2 linked regions of the Celeribacter indicus genome follow. The protein of the gene in region 1 interacts with the protein of each later gene in a pairwise test. Links are inferred from orthologs where the notes say so. Each region holds a gene or a part of one and is shown in the gene's direction. Other genes may lie near its edges. The genes, in order: pepT and tpiA.

What was found.
Region 2: the proteins of pepT (region 1) and tpiA interact in binary tests that used the Escherichia coli proteins (3 or more experiments, as listed by UniProt). The link is inferred for Celeribacter indicus from one-to-one orthologs.

What each region holds. Positions count from the first base shown.
Region 1 is NZ_CP004393.1:3,411,951-3,415,179, reverse strand. The notes cover bases 57-2,970. They hold pepT (peptidase T), read left to right. Parts: upstream 57-851; coding sequence 852-2,090; downstream 2,091-2,970. Other genes in these bases: P73_RS16835 (helix-turn-helix domain-containing protein), read right to left, coding at 2,103-2,970; P73_RS16845 (GGDEF domain-containing protein), read left to right, coding at 57-707. Outside these bases: more of P73_RS16845, read left to right, coding at 1-56; more of P73_RS16835, read right to left, coding at 2,971-3,044. UniProt on the Escherichia coli protein: Cleaves the N-terminal amino acid of tripeptides.
Region 2 is NZ_CP004393.1:2,950,089-2,953,164, forward strand. The notes cover bases 237-2,997. They hold tpiA (triose-phosphate isomerase), read left to right. Parts: upstream 237-1,124; coding sequence 1,125-1,871; downstream 1,872-2,997. Other genes in these bases: P73_RS14725 (DUF3307 domain-containing protein), read left to right, coding at 237-237; P73_RS14730 (HesB/IscA family protein), read left to right, coding at 261-620; P73_RS14735 (GFA family protein), read left to right, coding at 640-1,023; P73_RS14745 (FAD-dependent oxidoreductase), read right to left, coding at 1,944-2,997. Also shown: more of P73_RS14725, read left to right, coding at 1-236; more of P73_RS14745, read right to left, coding at 2,998-3,076. UniProt on the Escherichia coli protein: Involved in the gluconeogenesis. Catalyzes stereospecifically the conversion of dihydroxyacetone phosphate (DHAP) to D-glyceraldehyde-3-phosphate (G3P).

The sequences.
Region 1 (3,229 bases):
CGGTGGCCGAATACCGCCTCACCGCGGGAGATTTCGCCCATACCGACCTGGCGATCGAGATGCTCTATCTCGTGGAGGCGAAATCGGCGGTGCTCGAGGAGACGAAGCAGCTCAACATCCGTCTCCAGGGGGCGAAACTGATGGCGGAGGAACAGGCCTATACCGATATCCTGACCGGGTTGAGGAACCGGCGCGCGATGGATCACGTCCTCCAGCGGATGCTGCGCGGGAAGATCGCCTTCGCGATACTGCATCTCGATCTCGATTATTTCAAGCGCGTCAACGACACCTTCGGCCATGCCGCGGGGGACGCGGTGTTGCAGGCCGTGGCGGTGATCCTGCGCGAGGAGAGCCGGGGCGACGACCTGGTCGCACGGGTGGGCGGGGACGAATTCATCCTCCTTTTCACCGATGTGCTTGATCGCCGCCGGCTTCTGGGCGTGGCGGAGCGGATCATCGCCCGGCTCGAGGTTCCGATCCCCTATGAGGACGGGCTGTGCCGGATTTCCGGCTCGATCGGGATCACCGCCACCGATCTCTACCGCCATCCCGACGCCGACGAGATGATCCAGGATGCGGATCTCGCGCTCTACACCTCGAAATCCGAGGGGCGGGGGCGGGCGACGCTCTTCGACCCGGCGCGGCACCACCGCCCCGCGGCCGGGACGGGGCGGGCGCGGCCGGGCGCCCGTGACAGGCCGCCTTGATGGCGCCTCGGCATCGTCCTGAGACCGGCTTGACACCCACGCGCGGGGGGCCGCTTAAGCCGCCGTCTCGATCGGTGGTGCTCGGGTCCGCTTGACACCTGCGCGCGCGGGGCGCTTTCTGGGCCCGACCGCGAAGGAGGCATCATGGCAGGGGAATTCGACCGCGAACTCGAGGACAGGCTGACGCGCTATGCCGCAATCGACAGCCAGAGCGACGACAGCTCCGCGCGCAGGCCCAGCACGGAGGTGCAGTTCGACATGCTGCGCCTGCTCGAGCGCGAGCTTCGGGAGATGGGGGCGCAGGATGTGGTGCTGACCGGCTACGGCACGGTGCTCGCCACGGTGCCGGGGCGGGCGGAGGCGCCGGCGATCGGCTTTCTCGCCCATGTGGACACCGCGCCGCAATTTTGCGCGACCGGGGTGAAACCGCGGGTGGTGCGGGGCTATGACGGGGGCGAGATCCGCTTTCCCGACGATCCCGCGCTCGTGCTTTCGCCGGAGGCCTGTCCCTATCTCGGGGAGAAGCGGGGCGACGACATCGTGACCGCCTCCGGCACAACGCTCCTGGGGGCCGACGACAAGGCGGGGGTCGCGGTCATCATGACGGCGGCGCGGCAGCTCCTGTCGCGGCAGGGGCCTGCGCACGGACCGGTGCGCATCGCCTTTACCCCGGACGAGGAGATCGGGCGCGGCGTGGATCCGCGCCTGCCGGAGGATCTGGGGGTGGAGTTCGCCTATACGTTCGACGGCGGGCGCCTGGGCGAGATCGAATACGAGACCTTTTCGGCGGACGGGGCGGAGGTGCGCATCACCGGCGTGTCGATCCATCCCGGCACGGCGAAGGGCCGGCTCGTCAACGCGCTGCATCTTGCCGCGCGGATCGTGGAGACGCTGCCGCAGGCGACGATGACGCCGGAGACGACGGAGGGGCGGGAGGGGTTCATCCATGTCACCGAGCTCGACGGCACCGCGGCGGAGGCGACGATCCGGCTGATCCTGCGCGACTTCGAGCGCGAGGGGCTGGCGCAGAAGGGCGAGATCCTGCGCAAGGTCTGTGCGGCGGTGGCGGCGGGAGAGCCGCGGGCGACGGTCGCCTGCGAGATCCGGCCGCAATATCGCAACATGCGCTATTGGCTCGAGGAGGACATGAGGCCGGTGCGGCTTGCGGAGGCGGCCTGCCGCGCCATCGGGGTCACGCCGGTCTCGACACCGATCCGGGGCGGCACGGACGGGTCGCGTCTGACCGAGATGGGCGTGCCGACGCCCAACCTGTTCACCGGCATGCAGAACCTGCACGGGCCGCTCGAATGGATCTCGGTGCAGGACATGGCGAAGGCGACGGAGCTCATGCTCGCGCTGGTCGCGGAGGCGGCGCGGGGCTGATCCGCGCCGCTCTCAGCATGGGCGCGGGCGGCGCAGGGTGTCGGAGGGGCGTTCGCCGAACATCGCGCGATAGCTCTGGGCGAAGCGTCCCCAGTGCAGGTAGCCGAATTCCATGCTGACATCGGACACGCGCGTGTCCTCCGGGCCGGCGAGGCGCAGGCGGCGGTAGACTTCGCTGAGGCGGCGGCCCTTGAGCACGTCGTCGAGCCGCATCCCGGTCTCTTCGAGGCAGATGGTGCGGAGCGTGGCGCGGTCGCGGCCGAGCAGGCGCGCGAGATGGCCGACGGAGAGCGTTTCGGCGGTCAGGCCGTCGCAGGCCGCCAGCAGGTCGTTGAGCAGGCCGCGGCGGTGCCGAAACGGCACCATGCCGCGGCTGTCGGACTGCGCCCAGAGCGTGATCCGGTCGAGCAGGAGGTCGGGCGCAAGGGCGAGCAGGCTGTCGCTGGCAAGCCCGGTGCGGGCGCTTTCGAGCAGGGCGAGCATCCAGTCGGCGATGGCCTGCGCCTCCGTCCCGCGGATGAGGCGCGCGGCGGCGCCGAACCGGTCGGGCAGCATCGCGCGCGGGACGGTCAGGAGCACGTAATCGGCATCGCCGCGGGTGATGACGTGGTAATTTTCCTCCGGCACATGCAGCGTCCCGACCCCGCGCGCCATCCGGTCGGAGACCTGTGCGAGCTTCACCGGGCGTCCGACGGAAAAGCCGAAGCACAGGTGGGTTTCGGGCAGGCGGAAGGCGTTTTCGACGCAGAGGTTGACGGTTTCGCGGCTGAGCGAGATCTCGCCCCAGTCGAGCGTGGTGACATGGCCGCTGAAGGCGCCGGGAGCGAGCTGGCGATAGATCTGGTCCCAGCCGTCGAGGGCGGCCTCCTGGTCGAGGAAACAGTCGAAATGGCTCTCGCGCAGCCGTGCGGGTGCGGAGGGAGCGGAGAGGTCGCGGGAGGCGTTGGTGAACATCTGGGGCCGGTCCGGGTGAAGCAGTGGCCTCACTCTGCGCGCGGGGCGCGAGATGAAGTCAAGGCTTTGGCTCGGGAAACTGGCGCATTTTGCAAACTGCTGAACGAATAGGCATATTTTTCCGGGAAGAGCGGATAGCGGGAGGGGGCGACGGCTTTCTAAGCTCGGCGGTGAATCCATCACGG
Region 2 (3,076 bases), 460 kb from region 1 along the record:
CTGTTCGAACGGGCGCTGATCTACCTGCTGCTGCTCGGCGGCATGCCCGGCGGGATCGGCTTTCTCGTCGCGGCGAAATCCGTCCTGCGCTTCGAGGCGACGCAGGACGGGCGGATGGCCGAATGGGTGATCATCGGCACGCTCGCCTCCTTCGGCTGGGCGATTTCCGTGGCGCTCGCGGTGATGTTCCTGTCCGCACAGCTTCCCCCGCTTGGAATCACGCCGCTCACGCCCTAGATTGGGGGCAAAGGAGATCGCACATGTTCGGCATTCCCGGAAAACAGGCCGTGACCATGACGCCCGCCGCAGCGGCGCAGATCGCGAAGCTCATGGCGAAGGACGGGTCCAAGGGCCTGCGCATCGGCATCAAGAAGGGCGGCTGCGCGGGCATGGAATACACCATGGATTACGTGGCCGAGATCGACCCGATGGACGAGGTCGTGGAACAGGACGGCGCGCGGGTGATGATCGCGCCGATGGCGCAGATGTTCCTCTTCGGCACGGAAATCGACTATCAGGTTTCGCTGCTCGAGGCGGGCTTCAGGTTCCGCAACCCGAATGTCGTCGACGAATGCGGCTGCGGCGAGTCGATCAAGTTCGACGCCGCCCTGGGCAAATAGGCCCGCCGGACCGGTGACGATGGTCAGGGGCAGATGCGACTGCGGCGGGGTCCGCTTCGAACTTCCCGCGGTGCGGGACACCGTCATCCTCTGCCATTGCAGCCAGTGCCGCCGCATCAGCGGCCATGTCTGGGCCTCGACCGAGGCGCCGTTCGACAGCCTCACCTTCATCGCCGGCGACAGCCTGCGCTGGTATGCCTCCTCCGACCGCGCCACGCGCGGCTTTTGCGCCACCTGCGGATCGAGCCTGTTCTACCGGCGCAACGGCGCGGCGGGCCTCGCCATCGCCGCGGGCTGCCTCGAGGACACGACCGGCATGCGGATCGGCAAGCACATCTTCGTCGCGGACAAGGGCGACTATTATCCCCGGCCCGAGGACGCGCCCGCCTTCGACAGCCGCTGAGCGCCGCGCCGCCCGCATCGGACTGTCGGGTTGACTGTCCGCGAAACTCGGCAATGATGCCCGGACGATACTCGAACCGACAGGAATGGGAGGGCGTGCGCATGGCTCGCAAACTGGCCGCTGGCAACTGGAAGATGAACGGGCTCAGATCCGCGCTCGCGGAGGCGAAGACGCTCGCGGACATGTTCCCCGCCCCCTCCGTCGACATCCTGCTCTGCCCTCCCGCGACGCTGCTCTCCGGCATGGCCGAGATGCTCTCCGGGACATCAGTGGAGGTGGGCGGACAGGACTGCCACACGGCCGCCTCGGGCGCCCATACCGGCGACATCTCCGCCGCGATGCTGGCGGATGCCGGCGCGGGCTATGTGATCCTCGGCCATTCCGAGCGCCGCGCGGATCACGGCGAGACCGACCACCTCGTCTCGCTGAAGACCACCGCCGCCCTCGCGGCAGGGCTCGTCCCCATCGTCTGCGTGGGCGAGACCTTCGCACAGCGCGAGGCGGGGGAGACGCTGGGGATCATCCGCGCCCAGCTCTCCGGCTCGCTGCCGGAGGACTGCGATCCCGCACGGCTCGTGATCGCCTACGAACCGGTCTGGGCCATCGGCTCCGGAAAGACCCCGACCCTCGCGCAGATCGCGGAGGTCCATGACGACATGCGCGCCACGCTCTCCGCCCGCTTCGGCGACGCTGCGGCGGATATCCCGCTGCTCTACGGCGGATCGGTGAAACCCGGCAATGCGATGGAGATCTTCGACACCTCCAATGTCGACGGCGCGCTCGTCGGCGGGGCCTCGCTCAAGGCCGCCGATTTCTCCGGCATCGTCAAGGCGCTGGAAGAGGCGTAGCCGCGCCCGCCCTCTTTCCGCACCCCCTCCTCCTTTGTGCACGAAATACTCCCGCCGGAGGCGCCCGGCGGATCAGCCGGCCGTGACGTCGTGATCATAGAGCCAGCCGAACCGCTCGACCGCCTGCCGCGGGGCAAGCTGCCCGGCGAGGCGCAGCGCAGCATGGCCGAAGAGGCGCGGAACCCCCTTCAGGTGATAGTTGCGCGCATTCGCATTGGCCGCCCCGATCACCCGCAGGACACGGTCGCGCCGCCTTGCCTGATAGACAGGAAGCGCCTGTTCGAGCGGCAGCGTGGCGAGGCATTCCGCCAGGACCCAGGCATCCTCGAGCGCCATGTTCGCCCCCTGCGCGAGGAAGGGCAGCGTCGGATGGGCGGCATCGCCGAGGAGCGCGCTGCGCCGGGAATGCCAGCGCGCGGCGACCGGGTGGCGAAAAAGGCCCCAGCGGGACACGTCCGACACCCGCGAAAGCAGCCCCGTCACCTCTGGACAGAACCCGTTGAAACGGCGCCTCAGGTCGTCGGGTTCGCCGGGATGGTTCCAGCCCTCCTCGCGCCATTCCGCCCGCTCCTCCACCGCGACGATGTTCATCAGCCTGCCGCCGCGCAGGGGATAGCTCACCACATGCCGCCCCGCCTCCATATGCACCACCGCCACCGCCGGCTCGGTGCCGAGGGCGGGCACCGTCGCGCGCCAGGCGGTCTGGCCGGTGAAGAACGGCTCTTCCGGCCCGTTGAGCCGCGGGCGCAGCCTCGATTTCACCCCGTCGGCCCCGAGCACGATCTCATGCCGCCGCGTCCCGCCCGCCGCGAAGACCAGATCGACACCGGCGGCCTCCTCCCGGACCTCGGCGACCTCATGGGACAGGTGCACGGCGACACCGAGGTCGCGCAGCCCCGCCTCGAGCAGCCCGATGAGATCGGCGCGGTGCATCAGCAGGAAATCCGCCCCCGGACGCGCGGCCGCGAAATCGAGAGACAGCACCTCGCGCCCCGTCCGCCCGTCCGCCAGCCGCACGCCCTCCGAGCGCATCGCCTGCGCGGCCGCGTCGAGGCCGAGCGCCGCGAGCACCCGTGCGCCGTTCGGCGTGATCTGGAGCCCCGCCCCGACCTCCGCGATCCGCGGCGCCTGTTCGTAGAGCGTCACCTTCGCCCCGCGGAGTGCCAGCGCGCGCGCCACCGCGAGCCCGGCGACACCCGCCCCCA